One region of the Peribacillus sp. AS_2 genome, then DNA from elsewhere that is predicted to be linked to it. Evidence: riboswitches for the same ligand, from Rfam matches in the RefSeq annotation. Region 1 holds a riboswitch; each other region holds the start of a gene.

Region 1 (7,345 bases):
GTGAATTTCACTTCTGGATACTTGGTTTTCCCATCCTCTATTTCAGCTGGGATATGTAATTTCGAATGTCCTGCATGCAACAAAATGATCGGTATGACGATAACTTCAGTAGCCCCTCGTTTTACACAATTATCGATTCCTTTGGATATATTCGGTGCCGCAAATTCCAAGAAGCACGTTTCCACTAGGAAACGCCCGTCCATTGCCGGAATCATATTTTCAATAAAATTACGGACTTCTTCATTTCCCGAAGCCAACCGGCTTCCGTGTCCTACGAACAAAACTGCTTTCATTTACTTTCCCCCTCTTGATTAGTCTTCACAAGGCGCAGGCTCTATGTTTATTTTTGGAGCGATGTCCTGATAAGAAAAATTCTGTATCTTTTTCGACCGTTTGAAGTATTTAAAAAGCCGCTCATTTGGATGGGCATTTTGCTTATACTCGCCGACAATGTCCGTGATCAGTTCTACAAGCTGTTCCGGTTCAATGCCTTCCGCTACCGGCTGACCCGGATGGGCTGTTCTTCCAACCGGTTTAGCTCCAAGAAATAAGTCGAACTTCCCTTTTCGGAAGACAATCCCGATATCATCCATCACAGCACTATAACAAGCCATCCCACACCCATTAAAACCGATGTTCAGTTCCTTGGGCATGCTCATTCCGCCAAGCACCCGGTGTATTTCGTCCGCATAAGGAATGGATTCCGCTTTTTCACCATCACAGAAATCACAGGCTTTTAATGTCAGTACATCCCCAATCGGCGACAAAAGAAAGTTTGCTGATTGCAATTTCCCTGTAATGCTTTCCGGATCCATTGTCGGAATCTTTAAGACGATTTTATGATTTGGCGTATACTCCATCGTTCCCTTTTCCCCGACAACTTCCGCAAGTGTCATCATTTGTTTGGGAGTGAATTGTTTATTCGCCACACCTGGACTAACGGCAAGTTCGAATACCGACTCCATTTTTTGCTGAACAATCGGCTGAATGGACTGCTTAACGGCTTGACCCTTGACTCTTGACAGGGCCTCCATTGCCATTTCATAGGAAGCTGGCTTCTTTTCTGGTGCTTTTGTAAGTAATCCAACTCCTCCAGCGGACTCGGTTAAGGCTTCTTGATCTAATGCCCACGGTTCCGCTTCTTTTTGCAGTCGCTGATGCGGCTTCAATGTTTGCTTTTCCGAATTCAGCGTATATTTTCTCTGATAGCCTCTTGGTGTGATGATTTTGTCATCATATAAAAAGGTGGATGAATTACCGATAATGACGGTTGTCAACATTCCAATATCGTGATTCAACATATCCTGCAAATTGGTTATGACAATATCCTGCCTATCGCGATAAGCACTTTTCACCAACCCGACAGGTGTATCCGGCGAGCGGTAGCGAAGGAGAATCTTCTGTGTTTCAACAATTTGCCGGGTCCGCCTGCCGCTGCGCGGATTATAAAGCGCGATGACAAAGTCTGCCATTGCAGCTGCTTCAACCCTTTTAGCGATCAGTTCCCAAGGAGTTAAATGATCACTGAGGCTGATCGTACACGAATCGTGCATGACGGGCGCCCCAAGTAAAGACGCACATGAGTTGATTGCAGAAATGCCAGGAATGACTTCAATGCCCACTCCAGTTTCTTCTTTCCAGCCTTTTTCAATCAATACTTCATAAACCAACCCTGCCATCCCGTAAACTCCGGCATCCCCACTGGAAATCACCGCCACTTTCTTTCCCAGCTCCGCTTGTTTCACTGCTTCCTGTGCACGTGATACCTCTTCAGTCATCCCCGTACTAATGATCGTTTGATCTGTTAGCAGTCCCTGAATGAGTTCAACATAAGTTTTATAACCAATGATGTAGTCACTTTCTTGAAGGGCTTCGACGGCACGTTTGGTAATGTGTTCAAAATTCCCGGGCCCAAAGCCCACGACGAATAATTTACCGTTTGTACTCATTAAGACATCTCCTTTTACGCTTTGTTCTTTGAAATACCCGTATGAGCAGGAAAATCTGGATTAGGGGCCATTTCCCCGTCATTATACTGATAGATCATCTGTGGAACAAACTCACCATCATCGATATTACTGACGATCTGCCGACCGAAATCAGGCGTTTCCACTCGATACCAGTTTCCTTGGGGATAGGCAATCACAACGCAGGCATCCTTACATCTTCCGTTACAGCGGGTCCTCGTTGTATGGATTTTCAGATCCAGTCCTTTTGAAGCAATTTCATCGCGAATCGCTTGGGTTACTTCTTCCCCGCCCTTTTTCATGCAGCTGCTCCCATTACAAATCAACAGATGCGTATTTGTACCCGTCAAGTTCCAAGTAGTCATGTTCTTCCTCCTGAGTTCAGGGAAAAGGCAAAATAAAAAACCTTAACATAAGAGTCAAGGTTTTAAAAAAACTATATGAATGAGGAGCCAAAGGCAAGCATGCCAAATCCTCCCAAAATCGTCATAGTCCTTCTACCTTTCCCTCCGAAAAGTATCATGCAATTTTAAAAGCAGGTTTCCTGGCTTACGCTTCATTTTACTTTGTCCCTTCCCGGCATCATGCCAGTGGCTATCGACAATTTCATCAGCGTTTACAGTAGCGGGGGCTGCATCGGATTTTCACCGATTTCCCTATTATCCCTTGCTTATTCACACAAGGGCACTTTTAAAATGAAATATTTGGTTTTATTATACATTTCAAACTAACTTAATCTATCATATAACAACTTTGTCAAAATTCAATAGTTTATTCCGACTGTTTAGAAAAGTTTAAACGTGTAAAACCAGTTACAAACCTTTCCTCGCAACAAATTTCGGCCTCAAAAAAAAGATAGTGTAGCTGGAATTATTTCTTTATGGTACACTATACGAGAATTTTCTAAATAATTACATAAGTTTCATGGTGTTGAATTTCTCGGAATTCAGCTTAAAAGGGAAGCCGGTGAAAATCCGGAGCGGTCCCGCCACTGTAAAGGGAAGTTCCATTACGTTAACTTTAATCCACTGTCAAATGAGATGGGAAGGATGTAATGGGATGATGAACCAAAGCCAGGAGACCTGCCATGAAGCGTGAAACTGTTTCAGCCTACGAGGATGGGCGTGCGGATCAGGCAAAATGGCCCATGGTTGGTTCATGCTGCAAAATTCCTGTTCATTACGCACTTCTTTCCTTTGAGAGAAGTGCTTTTTAGTTTGAGCGCGCCGCTTTTCTTCTCAAGATTGATCAGAACAATAAAAAGTGTTGAAAGGAGAAAGAATGAAAAGAACCAATTGGAAAATTATTTATTTTGTCATTTTACTGCTTTTTGTCCCGAAACGGGCATTGGCCATGCATATCATGGAGGGCTTTTTACCCATAGAATGGGCTATATTCTGGTGGGCCGTGACGCTTCCATTTTTAATCTTGGGTTACCGGTCCATTAGGTCCAAAGTAAGGGAAAACCCTGAAACAAAAATGATACTTGGCCTATCGGGCGCATTTGTATTTATATTATCGGCCCTAAAGATTCCTTCCGTTACGGGAAGTTCTTCGCACCCTACCGGAGTTGGTTTAGGTTCCATACTATTCGGACCATTGGCCATGAGCGTGGTCGGCTCCATCGTTCTGTTATTTCAAGCTGTTTTACTGGCACACGGAGGATTGACGACATTAGGGGCCAATGCATTCTCCATGGCCGTTTGCGGACCCTTCATTGCTTACTTTGTCTTCAAGGGCGCAACTAAATTGGGATGGTCTTTTTCACTTGCCGTATTCTTGGCAGCTGCTTTTGGGGATTTGGGCACCTATGTGGTAACTTCCGTTCAACTTGCTCTTGCTTTCCCTTCCGAGGTAGGAGGATTCATGGCCTCTTTCAGTAAATTTGCAGGGATTTTTGCCCTGACCCAAATTCCCTTGGCCATCAGTGAGGGGTTATTGACAGTCGTCGTAATGAATTTCTTGAAAAAATACAATCTAGGCGAATTGAAATTGCTGCGAGTTTTATCTAAGGAGGCCCGTTAAAATGAAAAAAAGTTTACTGCTGCTTTTCCTGGTTGTCATTCTTGCAACCTTACCGTTAATCACCCAACAAGGAACGGAATTTGGCGGTGCCGACGGCGAAGCTGAGGAAGCCATCACTAAGATCCATCCGGAATACAAGCCATGGTTCAACAGTATTTGGGAGCCGCCAGGTGCAGAAACCGAAAGCTTATTATTTGCGCTTCAAGCTGCAATCGGAGCCGGTTTCATTGGATACTTCATTGGTGTGATGAGACAAAGGAATAAGCAAACCAAACAAGAATTGGCCGAAAAATCGAAGCATGTTACTCATTGATAAATATGCCTATTTCAATGGGCTAAAGGATGTACATCCGTTGGAAAAGATGGTTTTTGCACTCTCTCTTTTGCTGTTTTCGTTAACGGTAAGGGATATGGCCGTTTCGCTCATCACTTTTACGGTGATGAGCGCTTTAATCATTTTCGCGGCAAAAATCCCGCTTTCTTTTTATCTTAAATTACTCCTATTACCAGGATTTTTTATACTATCAGGAACCATTACCATCCTTTTTTCTTTCACTAGTAAATTCACTTCGATTTCGAATATATGGTGGTCCTGGAAGATCGGGAATTGGCAAATATTCATCAGCGATGACAGCTTTGGTACGGTGGCCAATTTGATCACTGTCGTATTCTGCAGCATCAGCTGTTTATATTTCCTTACCTTAACTACACCCATTACCGTCATCCTATCCGTGCTGCGAAAACTTAAAGTGCCTTCGTTATTGGTCGATTTAATAGAATTGACCTATCGATTCATCTTTATTTTTTTAGATACGGCTTTGGCCATTCACCAATCACAAGCTTCACGGCTGGGGTATGGTTCGTTTAGGAAAGGCATTCGATCTCTCGGATTACTAATTTCATCATTATTTTTAGGAGTATTGCAGCGCTCTGGACAGTTGACGATGGCCATGAACGCAAGAGGCTATCAGGAGAACCTTTCCTATATCGAGGATACTTACACCTATTCCTCACGCAATTGGCTGATCGCGATTGTCATACTAGGAAGCTTAATCCTTATTAATGGATATTTGTAAATTGGAGGCAACCCAACAATGGACGAGCATATTTTTCATATAGAAGGCCTCACCCATCAATTCGCAGATGGAACCTTCGCTTTAAAAGGACTTTCGCTAACGATCCAACAAGGTAAAAAAATTGCATTATTAGGCAATAATGGTGCTGGCAAATCGACTTTATTCCTCCATTTAAATGGTCTATTACAACCTACTGCAGGAAAGATCAGATTTAAGGGCAAGAAAATGAAATATGACCGGAAAGCATTATTATCATTACGAAAGCAAGTCGGTATCGTTTTTCAAGATCCCGACTCTCAGCTCTTTTCCGCTAATGTACAACAGGATATATCGTTTGGACCAATGAATTTAGGATGGGATAGAATTACAGTGCAGGAGAAAGTAAATTGGGCAATGGCTGAAACGGAAGTAACCGAACTAAAAGATAGACCTACCCATTTTTTGAGCCTTGGGCAAAAAAAACGGGTCGCCATCGCAGGGGTACTTGCCATGGAGCCCGATGTCTGGCTACTGGACGAGCCTACCGCTGGATTGGATCCTTATTTCTCAAGACAGATCATGAATCTGCTGGACAGTATCCACCACCCTGATAAAACGATAATCCTCTCAACCCATGATGTTAATTTTGCTTACCAATGGGCAGATGAAATCGTGGTCATGAACGATGGTAAGGTCATATACCAAGGGGACCCTGTTTCCGTTTTCCATGATGAAGACGTTTTGCTGCAGGCACATCTGGAGAAACCGTGGATTTTTGAAATGTTTCAAGCCCTTCTTCAATCAAGGAATCTTGCAGAAAGGGACCTTTTCCCAAGAACGAAGGAAGAATTGCTTCAAAACTTGGAAACAGAAAAAATTTATTAATTAAGATCCCCTAGCTTCTGTTTCACCTTTCCAGAAGCTAGGGGACCCGATATATCTTTAAAATATTCAGCGATAATCCTTGTTCAAAAGCAAAAACCTCAGTATTACTTTTCTTCCTTTTCTTTTTTAATCTCAATATCCCTTCCGTTCACATCATCAATGACTGCCTTTTTCTCGCCTTCCGCATAAGTATCCGAGACTTGTTCGTGGGTTTGAGCCAGTCCAGAAGATAAAGGATCTTCCCGTTTATAATCGCTGACATCATATATTCTCCCGGCAACTTCTGAAGATTCATTTTTTGATTGCTTCCTATCCATTTGTTTCACTCCTAGTTTTTAAATTATCATTGCAGTATTAAAGACAAAGGTATTTTGTGTAAAAAACGAAGCAATATTCAATAATGATGAAAAAAGGGGGAAAAGACGAAAAAAGCTTACAAGTAAAATCCCCTTTCAAGGAATTACTTGTAAGCTTAATGAGAACTTAGGCTTCCTTTTTCACATCCACATTATCGGATGGGTCACCCCAACATTCCACATTCTTCAAACCTTTAATATTGTTCACATGGAAAACTGGATTTTTCCCACTTTTCTTTTGCTTTTGATAATCCGCCAGTGCAGCAAAAGCAATTTTCCCTAGTAATGCTATGGCAATCAGGTTGATAATCGCCATAAGGGCCATAAGCAAGTCAGCCAGTCCCCAAACAAAATCCAGCGAGGCAAGCGAACCGAATATCACCATTCCTACGACTGCGACACGATAGACATTCAGCCAAAACTTATTTTCATTGATGAAGCCGATGTTCGACTCTCCATAATAATAGTTGCCCACAATGGAACTAAAGGCGAATAAAAGTACGATAATGGCAAGGAAAATACCTGCCCAAGATCCCAATGCCGTTCCGAGGGCATTTTGGGTAAGGACGATACCGTCCGTTTCCTTCGATGTATAAAGACCGGAAAACAAAATGATGAAGGCTGTCGAGCTGCAAATGATGAGCGTATCGACAAAAACACCTAGAGACTGAATGAGCCCTTGTTTGACGGGATGACTGACATCAGCCGTCGCACCAGCATTTGGTGCACTACCCATCCCGGCTTCATTTGAAAATAGGCCGCGCTTGATTCCCTGCATCATGGCAGCTCCCAGTACTCCGCCAGCCACTTCTTTTATTCCATCGAATGCACTTTCAAAGATCAAAGCAAAAACACCAGGTAACTCGGTAATGTTCATGATGATGATAATCAACGCCACTATTACATAGGCTCCTGCCATGATCGGAACGATGACTTCAGAGACTTTTGCAACCATTTTTATCCCGCCAAAAATGATGACAGCCGTGACCATAGCCAAGATGATTGCCGTAACCCACTTTTCAATCCCAAACGATTCATTGAATGCGCTTGTAATCGT
Region 2 (7,345 bases), on a different contig from region 1:
CTCACAGCTTTGGTGGGATATTGCGGTTCAAGAATCGTTTAGGCTGTTAAAAAAGGTCTATAAGGTAACGGATGAACAATATAACGATCATATGGAACATGTCATCAAGACGCTTGATATCGGTCCTTTGCTGGACAAACCAGTGCGTAAACTCTCGCTTGGTCAGCGAATGCGCTGCGAGCTTGCGGCAGCCTTGATCCACAATCCGCCTTTGCTGTTCCTGGATGAGCCGACAATTGGACTTGATGTGCTCGTGAAAATGAAGATTCGTGAGTTCCTGAAAGAAATCAATGAGAAATATAATACGACAATCCTTTTGACCACCCATGATTTAGGGGACATTGAAGCATTATGTGAGCGTGTAATCATGCTTGATGAAGGGCAAATCATCTATGATGGGGAATTGCAGAGTTTGAAAGATAACTGGGCTGAGGAAAAACAGATCCATTTTCAATTCATCGAGCCAATCGCATTGAAGGAATTACAATCATTACCGCTCCCATTTACCGCTAACTGGGTTCATGATGAGAAAAATCAAACATACATTGCCTTGTTGAAAGAAGAAAGTGATCATATTTCACAGCTTGTTTCAGCTGTCGTATCTCATTTTAAAATAAAGGACATCAAAATTCATGAAACGTCCATTGAAGAAATTGTTCGCAATATTTACGAAGAAGGCACTGTCTGACTCTCTTATCATTAAGAAACAACGTGTCTATCAAGAAGGGGGAGGGCCATGGGGAAGTATCTTGCCATGATCCGCATGCGTTTTTTGATGATGCTTGCGTATCGAACGGATTATTATACCGGCATTTTAATTTATAGCATTAATATCGGTGCTTATTATTTCTTATGGAATGCGATATATGGAGAAAAAAGCTCCATCGAAGGACTTTCAAGCATGCAGATGACAACCTATGTTGCGGTTGCATGGATGGCGCGCGCTTTTTATTTCAATAATATTGACCGCGAAATCGCCACTGAGATTAAAGACGGCAAGGTTGCCATTGAGATGATCCGGCCTTATAACTATTTAGGCATGAAAACGATGCAAGGACTTGGGGAAGGGATATTCCGTTTCTTTTTCTTCTCGATTCCAGGAATGCTGCTGGTAGCTTTCATTTTTCCTATTGAATTGCCGCGCGATCCGGCTGTATGGGGGATCTTCGGCATTTCCTTGCTGTTCAGTTTCATCATCAATACACAAATTAATTTATTGACGGGAATCACTACCTTTTTCTTATATAATAATGCCGGATTAATCCGCGCTAAAAGGGTTATCATTGATTTATTTTCCGGTCTGCTGCTGCCCATCAGTTTCTATCCTATATGGGCGCAGGAAGTGATGAAATATTTACCCTTTCAAGGGATCAGCTATGTACCAAGCATGATTTTTACGAACGGTTACAGTTCAGGCGAAATTGGCATGGCGCTTTTACAGCAGTTAATTTGGTGCATCATTCTCATAATACCGATTCAGCTTTTATGGATAGTCGCAAAAAAACAGCTGATTATTCAAGGAGGTTGACGGGATGTTTTATGTATCGATGTTTTTTCAATATGTGAGTCAATATATGAAGACAAGACTGCAATATAGAGCCGATTTCTTCATGGAAATCCTATCAGATCTGCTGAATCAGGTCGTGAATCTGGTATTTATCTTGGTCGTTTTCGGACATACGCAATTTTTAAGCGGCTGGAGCCGTGAAGAAATCATATTCATTTATGGATTCTTCCTTATCCCTTTCGCCCTTTTTTCGGCCTTTTTCAACATCTGGGATTTTAATGACCGCTATATCGTCAAAGGTGAAATGGACCGGATATTAACAAGACCGATACATAGCCTGTTTCAAGTCATTTTAGAAAGAATCGAGCTTGAAGCGTTATTTGGTGTTGTGACCGGTTTGATCATTATATTCTATTCGGCGATTTCATTGGATCTTCAGCTTGCGTGGTATGACCCGATACTTTTCATCATTTTTGCAATAGGCGGGGCACTTGCCTATGCAGCCATATTCGTTGCGATAGCAAGCATTGGGTTCTGGTCGGATGCGAAAACATCCATCATGCCAATGATGTACAATATCGGGAACTACGGGCGCTATCCTGTTGATATTTATAATAAGGTCATCCGTTTTGTCCTTACATGGGTGCTGCCATTCGCGTTTGTCGGTGTCTATCCGGCATCTTATTTCCTAAGAAAAGAAGAGTGGTATGCATATGCATTTGCCACACCTGTAATTGGAGTTGCCTTTTTCGTGATATCCGTTTTCATATGGAATCAGGGAGTGAAGAGGTACCGCGGGGCAGGGAACTGAAAGAACCCCTTCAACAGCATTCATGTTGAAGGGGTTTTTGTTTAGTTCCGTTTTTTCTTTCTTTCGATATATCTTGCTTGGGCTTGAACATATTGCTGTTTTTCCTCTTCCGTCTCCGGAATGACCTGAGGTACGTTTGTCGGCTTACCGTCTTCATCAATGGCAAGCATCGTTAAAAAAGCGCGTGCCGTAAGCTGTTTTTCCCCTGTTAATAGGTTCTCTCGCTCCACTTTCACGTATACCTCCATTGATGTGCGATGAGCACAGGTGACATAAGCTTCAAGGTTGATCGCGTCCCCTGTTTTGATGGGGGCCAAAAAATCAAAAGAGTCGCTTGAAGCAGTCACAACGGGTTTTCGACAATGTCGCATAGCGGAAATGCAAGCTATTTTATCAACATAGGCCATTACTTTTCCGCCAAAGATGGTATTATGATGATTTGTATCCGGTGGAAAAACAAGGTCGGTTAAAAAAGTCCGTGACTGCTGTGTTGGATGGGCAGCGTTCTTTTCAATCATTTGCCTGCTGGTTTACTAAAAGGTTTTTACGGACGACTTTTGCTGCTTCGACCATGTTTTTCAGGGAAGCGACGGTTTCCGGGATACCCCTTGTTTTCAGGCCGCAGTCGGGATTGATCCAAAACTGGTCTTTATCCAATACCTTGATGCCCCGTTCAATCATATCGACCATTTCTTCCACTGCCGGCACACGCGGGCTGTGAATATCATACACCCCCAGACCAATGCCTTTTTCATATGTTTTTTCCTCGAATGCGGAAGCGAGCTCCCCATGACTGCGGGATGTTTCGATGGAAATTACATCGGCATCGAGGGAGGAGATGACATCCATGAAACTGTTGAAGTCGCAATAGCACATATGCGTGTGAATTTGGGTTGTATCCTCCACGCTAGATGTGGATATCAAGAATGAATTCACTGCCCAGTTCAAATACTCGTCGCGATCGCTTTTTTTCAATGGCAGACCTTCTCTAAGTGCAGGCTCATCAACCTGAATCATTTTAATTCCAGCAGATTCCAAGGCAATGACTTCTTTTTCTAAAGCGAGCGCCAGCTGAAAGCAAACATTCTCCCTGGAAATATCATCACGGACGAAAGACCAGTTCAAAATCGTAACAGGACCTGTCAGCATTCCCTTCACCGTCTTCTTCGTCAGTGATTGTGCGTATACACTTTCCTTGACTGTCATCGGTTCGATGAAATGGATGTCGCCGTAGATGACTGGCGGTTTCACGCAGCGGGATCCATAGGACTGAACCCAACCCTTTTCTAAAAAGACGAATCCGCCTAATTTATGACCGAAGTATTCAACCATATCCGTCCGTTCGAATTCCCCATGAACGAGAACATCCAAACCGATTTCTTCTTGGATTTCGATCCACCTGCCGATTTCTTCGTTAACGAATGTTTCATATTGCTTGGCTGTCCATTCACCTCTATTGAATTTCCCGCGTGCTTGTTTAACTTCAAATGTCTGCGGAAAGCTGCCGATCGTAGTCGAAGGGAGAAAAGGCAATTTGAAAAATTCCCGTTGTTTTTGGTAACGGTCTTTAAATGGAAGCTGACGGCCGGCGGTCCTGTTTTTAACCTTTTCTACATTGGATTGTACAGACCCGTGATTTCGGACATTTGAATTGGCCAACGTTTGAATCGTAAATTTATTGGCATCGACTTTTTCGGCGATTGCTTCAATGCCTTGATTATTCCCTTTGACCAAAAGTGCGATTTCCTCAAGTTTCTCATCAGCGAAAGCAAGGGCCTCTTTCACTTCTTTTGAAAGGGCGGTTTCATTACGAACGGTCACCGGGACATGAAGCAGGGAGCAAGAGGGCTGTAGCCAGATTTGGTCCTCGGCTACCTGTTTCTTAAGTGTCTCGATCAATTCGATTTTTTTGGATAAATCGGATAGCCAAATGTTTTTTCCGTCAATCACACCCGCTGCAAGCACTTTGTCCTTAGGGAAGCCGAACGCCTCAAGATTACTTAAATTCCTCCCTTTATCATGTACAAAATCAAGACCGATTCCTTGGACTTTTAATTCGATGACTTCTTGATAGTGTTCCACGGCATCAAAGTATGTTTGTAGCATGATGTTCAGGTTTGGTGCTGCTTCATTCAGTTTTTCATAGAGGTAAGTAACGGTTTGCATATCATCTTTGGAAATGGATGAAACAAGGGAAGGTTCGTCCATTTGAACCCACTTCACGCCTTCTTGCTCCAACTCCCGCAGGATTTGCGTGTATAGGGGAAGCAGTCTCAGGATGATGGCAGGGATTTCCTGTTTATTGAAGCCTTTTGAAAGGGAGAGGAAAGTATAAGGTCCGATCAAAACGGGCTTCGTTTCGATCCCTAGCTTTTCCTTGGCTTCCCGATATGCTGTAAGTGGTTTATTTTCTGTTAAAGTAAGCTGTGCCAGTTTTAATTCAGGGACAATATAGTGATAGTTTGTATTGAACCATTTCGTCATTTCTGAAGCGACTTCATTGTTTCCCCGGGCCATTGAATAATAAACGGAAAGGGGAACACTTCCGCCTTCATAAGCTGAATAACGTTCAGGAACAAGACCGAACATGACGGACATATCGAGCATTTGATCATAGAAAGTGAAGTCGTTGACAGGGATGATATCAATGCCCCGTTGCTGCTGTTTTTGTAAGTTGCCTATACGGATTGCCTTTAGTTGTGACGTAAATTCCGCTTCATCGATTTTACCTGACCAGTATGCTTCCAATGTACGTTTCCATTCACGATCTTCCCCGATTCGAGGGTAACCCAAACTGCTGCTCTTCAAAATTCCCATCCTCCTACATTCAATTGATCGAACAATAAAAAAAAGCATTCCTAACCGTCAAAAAAGAAAGTTAGAAATGCTTAAAATAAAGAGGCATGCAAAATGCCCCTTACAATTATAAGGTCCCTAACACCTCCCTATCTCCCGTAGGTTAAAACAGTGTTGTCGAAATAGGCAGGTCTCCTGACTTAGGGAATATCATTAGCGGCTGGCCTTCCCGATCCGTTGATCAGTGGCATATCGAAAGACGCTAACATTCCCATTACAGTGGCGGGACCGTGCCGGAATTACACCGGACTTCCCTTTTAATCCTAATGAAAATTAGGAACCTATTTCCACATATGAAATTTTGCAAAACCTGCCTTGTTAACTGTTTGCAGGTCAAAGATTTATAAAATAAAAACTATTATAAAAATTTAGACAATCTTAACATATCCGACCAAAAGGGTCAACATGGAAAAAGGATTAGGGAAAGTTTCCGTTTAATGCGTTTGTCGGTGATAAGGCTGATTCCTAAAAAGAATATATTGTTTGGACAGGGAGTATGTATAGAGGAAGTGGCGTTTTGAAATGGGGCGTGGGGGATGACTTTCTACATCTTGATTGCAGGGATCATTTTTTGCATGGTGATGAGCATTCGTACGTTATTTCTTGTTGAGTCGGGAGGAAAGAAATTTTCTCTTGAGGATATGCTGTGGCTTGGCAATTTATATGCGACGATATTAGTTGGATTTGCACTGATTTATTTATTATACGAGCTTCAGAATCATTCGGTGATTCTTGATATGGGCAATCGGTTGGATGGGACTTTCTATGAGCAATTGAAGACTTCTTTTTATTTTAGTGCGATGACGATGTTTTCTGTAGGGTATGGAGATATAGCCCCAATTGGCATGGGAAGGATGATAGCTACCATTCAGGCCTTCATTGGGTATACACTGCCGGCAGCGTTCGTGATTCGTACGGTGATCGATTTGGAGCAGAAAGATAGGAAGGATAAATGAAAGTTGTGTTTCTTTCGATTATTGGGTACTCTTACCATAATGAAAGAAATGGAGGGTTCAATATGACTGTTAAAATTGGCGAAAAAGCACCTGATTTCAAACTCCCTGCAAACAATGGTGAAATGGTTTCCCTATCGGATTTTAAGGGGAAAAACATTGTTTTATATTTTTACCCAAAAGACATGACGCCAGGTTGCACGACGGAGGCCTGTGATTTCCGGGACCATAATGAGCAATTCGAGGAATTGAACGCGGTCATCCTTGGTATCAGCCCAGATCCAGCGGCACGTCATGAAAAATTCATCGAAAAACATGGATTGCCTTTTCTGCTGCTGGCTGACGAAAATCATGAAGCGGCTAAAATCTTTGATGTTTGGCAATTGAAAAAGAACTTCGGCAAGGAGTATATGGGCATTGAACGTTCAACTTTCCTGATTGATAAGGCTGGAAATGTAGTCAAAGAATGGCGAAAAGTAAAGGTTAAAGGCCACGTCGAAGAAGCGCTTGAAACTCTTCGCGAACTCGAAAAATAAGGGATAGGCAGATGAAGGATGAGAGGATAACGAAGCTTGCAGCGAGGCTGGTTCATCATTCGATACAATTACAGCCTAAAGAGAGAATCCTCATACGGGGGCATATCAACACGAAACCATTATTGAAAGAGTTGATTGATGAAATATACAGAGTGGGTGCTTATCCATATGTGGAACTCGAGGACGATGAGATAAGCCGCCACCTGTTACTAGGGAATGTGAAGGAGCAGCTTGACACAGCTTCACAATGGGCCTTGAAGAAATATACGGATATCGATGCGGTCATCATCATCACTGGGGAAGAAAACAATGCGGAAATGACTGATGTTCCTATCGAGAGGCACCGTCTTCAAGGGGAGGCCATGAATTCCCCTACACTTTTTTATGTAAACAACCGACGTTGGGTCTTACTTAATTATCCCACCAAGGCAGCAGCGCAAAAAGCCGGCATGACCTTCAATAGGTACGAAGACTTTCTTTTGAACGTATGCACAATGGATTACGGGAAAATGGAGACGGCTTTGAAGCCGTTAAAACAATTGATGCAACGTACTGACAAAGTCAGGATCGTTTCACCAAGGACAGATTTGACCTTTTCCATCAAAGGCATGCCAGCCGTCATATGTGCCGGAAAAAAGAATTTACCGGATGGGGAAGTATTTACGGCACCCATAAAAGATAG
Region 3 (7,345 bases), on a different contig from region 1:
GCTCATCGAACCCATTGCTGGCATTTACTTGACTGTATGTCCTTGACTTCTGTTCGAAGAAATCGGTTTTGGTAAGGCCGATGGATTCATCATCGAACGTTTTGATCCATGGCATCGGGTTCTCGCCATACTCTTTATACAAATTTTCAAGGCCTAGCATACGTAACCGTTTGTTGGCGATATATTCGATGTACTCATTGAATTCTTCCAAATCGAGATCGGCTTTCGTTTGGATATCTTCGAGCATATATTCAGACCATTCCTTTTCGAGTTCGACTGCTTTTTCAATCGTTGTATAGATGAACTTCGTGTTTTCTTCATTATTTAACTCAGGATATTCATACATCAAGATTTGAACGAGCATGCCAATGAAATCGAAATGGACCATTTCATCGCGATGAATATAGGATATCATCGTAGCTGAACCGGTCATTAGATTTTGGCGTCCTAGATTATAATAAAAGGCGAAAGCCAAATAGAAATAAATCCCTTCAAGGTTCGTTGAATGGATCAGTGCCTCGAATAAATGCTGAGGGCTGGGATCGTCCACGAACGTTTGATAAGCATCAACGATCGGTTGGTTACGCTTAATCACTTCAGGATGTTCTTTGATGCGGTCGAAAAGCTGTTTTTGCTTGCCTACCGGAATCAAGGAAGCAAGGATATAGGAATAAGACTCATTATGGATCGATTCCTGCTGGGCCATGTTGGCCAGGATAGCTTTTGCCGCCGGATCTTTTATGTACCGAAGGATCTCTACTAAAGTGGGCGTTTGAAGACTGTCCATTCCAGCAATCATCGTAAGGATATCGAGAAAAGCGTCCTGGATATCTTCATCCAATTCGCCCCACTGCTTTTTATCCTGAATCATGTTCACGCTCGAAGGCTTCCAAAAGTTATTGATGAGCTGTGTATAGGTATCATAGAATTTTTCATACTGTATATCGTTCCAAAGGAGGAAGCCTGAAGCTTCTCCTTTGAAAACACCGGTTGCCTTTGTTGGATGCGTCGGTTCGAGCATCCGAATTTTTTTTATATGATTGGTCATTCGTGAAAACTCCTTTAAGAATAGATTACTGGGTCATGATTGACGTTAACTTGAACAGCTTTCGCAGGCATTGTCATATTCGGAAGACGTCGAACGAACATAATACGTTGATTTCAACCCGCTTTCCCATGCCGTTAAATGGATGTCCAAAAGGACCTTCGCTTTGATTGTATTGTGTACATACAGATTAAAGCTGATTGCTTGGTCAATATGGCGTTGGCGGGCTGCATTTTGCCTGATGCTTTCCAGTTGATCCAAATTGAATCGCGTCTTTTTATAATATTCATACGTATTTGGCGTCAAGCCTGGTGCGGTCACCTTGAATTTGAAGTTTTTCTTTTCTTCGTAAAATTCAATTTCATACAAAGGATCGATTCCATCCGTGGAATTACCGATTTTGGCTGTCGATGAATTGGGGGCAATCGCCATTAAATAGCCATTACGGGTTCCGTGCTCCTGCACGTCTTCTTTTAAATCCAGCCATTTTTGATCTGTATAGTCACGCAATTCGAAATAGTCCCCTGTATGCCAATCAGAACCTTCAAAGTATGGGTAAGATCCTTTTTCCTTGGCCAGTTCGTTGGATGCCTTGATAGTTAAGTAAGCGATCTTTTCGTATAAAGCATCTGCATAGCGAACAGCCTCATCGGATTCCCAATAAATATTCTGTGTGGCAAGTAAATGATGCCATCCAAACGTTCCTAAACCAATTGCCCGGTACCGTTTGTTCGAGATGGATGCTTGTTTGACAGGAAGATTATTCACATCAATGACATTGTCCAGCATACGGATCTGAATGGGAATCAATCTTTCCAGAACATCGCTGCCCACCGCTCGGGGCAAGTTAATGGATGAAAGGTTGCAGACAACGAAATCGCCGCTTTTACGAACCACAACAACATCTCCATCTTCTGTTTCATATTCATCCGTGATCGTCGAAGGGCTTAGGTTTTGGGCAATCTCCGTGCAAAGGTTAGAACAATAAATCATACCTTTATGTTTATTCGGATTCTTCCGATTCACTTCATCGCGGTAGAACATATACGGTACGCCTTCTTCTAATTGAGAAATCATGATGCTTTTCATGATGTCCATCGCATTGATTTTTTCAAAGCTATAGTTTGGAAGTGTGCCATTTTCTGCGGCCTCGACAGCAAGTGCATAATGATTCCTGAAGCTTCCTTCGCCTTTCTTTTCGTCATAAAGATCTTCAAGTGAAAATCCAAGGGTTTGCTTAACGGTATGCGGATCGAAAAGATACCATTCTTTTCTGTCGCGTACAGCCTCCATGAATAAATCCGGTATGCATACACCTGTAAAAATATCATGTGCTTTTAATCTGTCATCCCCGTTTTGAGTCTTCAAATCGAGGAAGCTCATGATATCTTTATGCCAGGCATCCAAGTAAATCGCGATGGCGCCTTTACGTTGCCCCAATTGATCGACACTTACAGCTGTCTGGTTGAATAGTCGAATCCAGGGCGTCGTTCCGGAACTGTTTCCAGAGAAACCGCGGATATCGGAACCAAGCGAGCGAACCTTACCGACGTAAAGACCAACACCGCCGCCGAATTTAGATACTTTTGCCGCATCGTAGTTTGATAGGTAAATTCCGTCGATGGAATCTTCAATTGCGTCGATAAAGCAGGAGCTTAACTGTCCATGTGTTTTACCTGCATTGGAGAGTGTAGGAGTCGCAACGGTCATATAAAGGTTGGACATGGCCCAGTATGCTTCTTTTGTCAGTTGCAGGCGGTGCTCCGTTTTTTCCATTCGCATGATTTCCATCGCGATGATCATGAAACGTTCTTGCGGCAGTTCGAAGACCTTGTCCTTTTTTGGGCGGGCCAGATAACGGTCATTCAATAAGTAGATGCCTATGTAAGAGAATAATTTATCTTTTTCCGGGTCGATCACCGATCCCAATTCCTCAATTTCCGCTTTTGTATATGAAGATAGCAGTTCTGGTTTATAAATGGGATAACGCTGACCTTCCGATAGCTGGGAGAGTTCTGTGATCAGCTCATAGAATGGGCCATAACTCTTGCCTTCATAACCTCGATTGGCTTGTGCATCCCTATACATTGTATTCAACAGTTCTGCTGCAGCAACGAAAGTCCAATCCGGGGCATCGATATCCACGCCTTCAAGAGCGAGCTGAATCAGTTTTTTTGAAGCCTGTTCTTCGGTTGAGTCACTTTTGCGATCAAGCCATTTTGTAAAACGCTTTTTGAACTTTTCCATATCGAGACGGCCTTCGAATTCCTTCGATAACATCTCAAGCTGGAGGGATTTCGCTTCTGTGTCATTTTCACTTATGGTAGAGTTATATGTTTGAGTCATTAATAATCCTCCTTGTTAACTTCCGCTAAAATAAAAAAACCGCCCAAAGAATTGAGCGGATCAAACGATAGAATAAAAGAGGCATGAAAAAATAGCCGTTATACTATCGTTTCATCATCTCAATCCCCGAAGAATAAGAAACGTGAAAAATTCAAGGCAGGTCTCCTGACTCATGATCATCCTACTTTGAGTCCTTCCCGTATAGAGAGCTATACAGTGGTTTTCTCATTTCGTCACATTTACAGTTGCGGGGACAGTTCCGGGTTTACACCGGATTCCCTTTTCAGCCATCACTGGCACCTTGGATTATAAAAATTCTATATATAGTTATTGGAATTGTTTATGTAATCAATATCTAGTATTTCTGCTTATATTATCGTAAGCCATATACGATGATAATTCAACTAATATATTTGAAAAAAACCAACCCTTATCTATTGACAAAGTGATGGAAGAGGGTGGGGGAATGAAAGATTTTATGGGGGAATGGATAAATCAAGCGCTGATTTTACGGGATTTTGTGTTAAAATAAAGTGTCTAGTAAAGGTGGCTCTCCGTTATTGCACTGAGGGGATTCGCGGAAAAATATTTATGAAAAAGGGGATAAAATCTTGGAAAAAGTATTAGTTTTTGGACATAAAAACCCGGATACAGACACAATCTGTTCAGCAATCGCTTATGCAGATCTTAAAAAACAGCTAGGTATCAACGCTGAACCAGTTCGTCTGGGTGAAGTGAATGGTGAAACTCAATATGCATTGGACCAATTCAAATTCGATGCTCCCCGTCTTGTGGAAAAAGTTGCAGGGGAAGCTGATGGCGTAATCCTGGTCGATCATAACGAACGCCAGCAAAGTGCTGAAGATATTGACCAAGTCCGTGTGTTGGAAGTTATCGACCATCACCGTATCGCTAACTTTGAAACAAGCGATCCATTATATTACCGTGCAGAACCAGTTGGCTGTACGGCAACCATCTTAAATAAAATTTATAAAGAAAACGGCATTGAAGTCCCTAAAGCAATCGCAGGTCTTATGCTGTCTGCCATCATTTCCGATTCTTTATTGTTCAAATCGCCGACTTGCACGGAGCAGGACGTTGCAGCAGCAATGGAACTCGCTGCCATTGCTGGAGTCGACGCTGAAAAATATGGCTTGGAAATGTTGAAAGCGGGAGCTGACTTAAGCGACAAAACGATTGCCCAGCTCATCACTCTTGATGCCAAGGAATTCTCCATGGGAATGGCTAAAGTGGAAATAGCACAGGTCAATGCCGTTGATCCGAACGAAGTCCTTGCTAAGCAAGCAGAATTGGAAGCAGCGATTGAAGCGGTCATCGCAGTGAAGGAATTGGACTTGTTCCTATTCGTCGTAACGGATATCCTGACTAATGATTCCGTTGCCTTGGCCCTTGGTAAAGCGGCATATGCGGTTGAAAAGGCATATGACGTTTCATTAAACAATAACATCGCCGTCTTGGAAGGCGTTGTATCGCGTAAAAAACAAATCGTTCCGGTCTTAACCGACGTATTCAGCAAATAATTCAGGAAAAGGGTTGCTCATTAAAAACTTGGGCAGCCTTTTTCTGTACATTCAAAAAAAGACTCAACCATCCCATTAAGGGTGTTTGAGTCTTTTTTCTTAATTTAAAGATTCCTTTTCTTTTTCATAGGCGATGACAATCAATTCTTTATTGGCTTCCTCGCCAAGTTTGCTTTCAAAGCTTTTCAGTTCATTCAATAAATCCGGTGACAGATTTGCTGCCGTATAATCCTGCTCGGGTGTCATGCTTTTCGCTCCTTTCAAAAGGAAATGATTCATGTTATCTATTTTGTCGGTTTGAAAAGTTTCTATTCAGCAGAATTTTACTTCTTTAAGATATTTTACTTTCTGAGGTGGCGAGTTTTTCAAGCAATGTCGAACTTTCTTCATCGAGTCCTTGGACTTGGACAGGTATTCCCAAGAGCTGATATTTAAGAATAACCGTATCGACAGCACCGACTGCTGAAGCATCCCAGATCTTGGAATGGGAGAAGTCGATGACGATTGCATCGGCTTTTTCCTTGAAGTCGAACTTTGAAACAAAGTCCTGGACAGAAGCGAAAAATATTTGTCCGCTGATACGATAAGTGATTTTCTTAGCCTGGATGTCTGCCTTTTTCTCTACTGCCACTTTAGAAATTTTAGCCGAGAAGAAAATCATGCTCAAAAGCACTCCGGCAAATACGCCTTTTGATAAGTCATGTGTATAAAGGACAATGAGGACCGTCACGATCATCACGGCTGCATCCGACTTAGGAGCTCTAGTGAGCCTCTTTAGGGAAGACCAGTCAAATGTCCCGATTGAAACCATGATCATGACTGCGACAAGTGCAGCCATCGGTATTTTGATAAGGACATCATTCAATACCACGATTAATACCATAAGGAATGCGCCCGCTACAAATGTCGAGAGCCGGCCCCTTCCACCAGATTTAATGTTGATACCGGATTGGCCGATCATCGCACATCCTGCCATGCCGCCAAAACATCCGGCGATGATATTCGCAATCCCCTGGCCTTTGGCTTCCTTATTCTTATTACTTTCCGTGTCAGTCATCTCATCGACAATTTGAGCCGTCAATAACGATTCAAGCAGTCCAACAAACGCAAGGGCAATGGAATAAGGGAAAATGATCGCCAAAGTTTCGAAGGTCAAAGGGATGTCTGGAAGCATGAACATCGGAAGCGCTTCGGTCAATTGCCCCATATCCCCAACCGTCCGCACCGTAGCTCCCGTGGTAACTGCAACGATCGTCATGAATATGATGGCGACAAGTGGTGAAGGTATGACTTTCGTGATCAGCGGAAAAAGATAAATGATAGCTAATGAAACGGCTGTCATGACATACATGATCCATGTTTCGCCCACGAAATGGGTGAGCTGTGCCGTGAAAATCAAGATGGCTAAAGAATTCACAAAACCAGTCATGACTGGCTTCGGAATGAACTTCATTAATTTCCCGATTTTTAAAACCCCTAGTAAAATTTGCAGCAAACCAGTCAATATGGTTGCAGCAAGTAAATAGTTCAAGCCATGATCTTTAACAAGGTCGACCATGACGAGTGCCATTGCGCCAGTGGCAGCCGATATCATTCCCGGCCTTCCGCCGACAAATGAGATGACGATGGCAATGCAGAATGAGGCATATAGACCAACCATTGGGTCAACGCCAGCAATGATCGAAAAGGCAATCGCCTCTGGAATCAATGCCAAGGCAACGACAATTCCCGAAAGAACATCTCCTCTAACGTTGCCGAACCATTCCTTTTTGTATGCAGATGTATTCAAAGAAACACTCCTTCTTTTATATATGTGTGTTCATTTCTTTTTTAACGCACTAAATTATAGCATGAGTCCTTTATTCTATCTATATGGATAATATAAACGACAAATCGAGGGCTATTCATTTCTTATCTTACGAAGGAAAATGCTTTAAGAGAGAAGAATATCATGTGAGGGAAGTCAATTATATCGAGGTAGGCGAATGCATACAGGTCATGCTTGTAATAAAGTCAGTCGAATGAGATTTCCGTTAATGGCTTGGCCATTTTTGACGTAAGGGGCCCTTATAGGCTTTTGTAAAATTCCCGCTAAGGGGGAGTGGAGTAAAACGGTAGAGATCTATTTCATAATTAAAAATCAAAAACATGGATTTCCCTTTCCTGCTAGCTTTACGCCACCGATGGAACCGATTCATGACATTCTACGCGATACTGATTTATATCTTATCGAGCACTATAGGGTGACCGTACCTTTACCATTCATATAATGAAAAAAAGATCGTGCTTTAACTGTGTCAATATGTGGGCAGGAGGTAAGAGAGTTTTTTATCGGAATGATATTTCCCGTTTTACCATATATGGAAGTGGTGAGGATGAAAAGCCAGCTCTATCAAAGTTTGGGAGTAGGAAC

The links. A riboswitch is a leader RNA that binds a small molecule or an ion and turns the genes downstream of it on or off. The one in region 1 is predicted to bind cobalamin.
Region 2: another riboswitch for cobalamin. It lies ahead of metE (5-methyltetrahydropteroyltriglutamate--homocysteine S-methyltransferase); the one in region 1 lies ahead of OTG27_RS10240 ((2Fe-2S) ferredoxin domain-containing protein).
Region 3: another riboswitch for cobalamin. It lies ahead of OTG27_RS06955 (ribonucleoside-diphosphate reductase subunit alpha); the one in region 1 lies ahead of OTG27_RS10240 ((2Fe-2S) ferredoxin domain-containing protein).

Annotation. Positions count from the first base shown of each region.
Region 1 covers NZ_JAPTGA010000005.1:8,513-15,857, reverse strand. Annotated here, with positions in the region: gene OTG27_RS10250 (sirohydrochlorin chelatase) at 1-293, opposite strand, end outside; gene cobJ (precorrin-3B C(17)-methyltransferase) at 312-1,949, opposite strand; gene OTG27_RS10240 ((2Fe-2S) ferredoxin domain-containing protein) at 1,964-2,332, opposite strand; cobalamin riboswitch at 2,485-2,674, opposite strand; cobalamin riboswitch at 2,876-3,071, shown strand; gene OTG27_RS10235 (energy-coupling factor ABC transporter permease) at 3,249-3,992, shown strand; gene OTG27_RS10230 (energy-coupling factor ABC transporter substrate-binding protein) at 3,994-4,305, shown strand; gene cbiQ (cobalt ECF transporter T component CbiQ) at 4,292-5,068, shown strand; gene OTG27_RS10220 (energy-coupling factor ABC transporter ATP-binding protein) at 5,087-5,932, shown strand; gene OTG27_RS10215 (YozQ family protein) at 6,037-6,249, opposite strand; gene OTG27_RS10210 (alanine/glycine:cation symporter family protein) at 6,416-7,345, opposite strand, start outside.
Region 2 covers NZ_JAPTGA010000006.1:349,515-356,859, forward strand. Annotated here, with positions in the region: gene OTG27_RS13700 (ABC transporter ATP-binding protein) at 1-688, shown strand, start outside; gene OTG27_RS13705 (ABC transporter permease) at 737-1,528, shown strand; gene OTG27_RS13710 (ABC transporter permease) at 1,533-2,318, shown strand; gene OTG27_RS13715 (acyl-CoA thioesterase) at 2,360-2,836, opposite strand; gene metE (5-methyltetrahydropteroyltriglutamate--homocysteine S-methyltransferase) at 2,829-5,135, opposite strand; cobalamin riboswitch at 5,283-5,474, opposite strand; gene OTG27_RS13725 (potassium channel family protein) at 5,711-6,130, shown strand; gene bcp (thioredoxin-dependent thiol peroxidase) at 6,193-6,663, shown strand; gene OTG27_RS13735 (aminopeptidase) at 6,675-7,345, shown strand, end outside.
Region 3 covers NZ_JAPTGA010000003.1:298,332-305,676, forward strand. Annotated here, with positions in the region: gene OTG27_RS06945 (flavodoxin domain-containing protein) at 1-24, opposite strand, end outside; gene OTG27_RS06950 (ribonucleotide-diphosphate reductase subunit beta) at 1-1,048, opposite strand, end outside; gene OTG27_RS06955 (ribonucleoside-diphosphate reductase subunit alpha) at 1,094-3,391, opposite strand; cobalamin riboswitch at 3,530-3,710, opposite strand; gene OTG27_RS06960 (manganese-dependent inorganic pyrophosphatase) at 4,003-4,932, shown strand; gene OTG27_RS06965 (hypothetical protein) at 5,032-5,178, opposite strand; gene OTG27_RS06970 (SulP family inorganic anion transporter) at 5,264-6,721, opposite strand.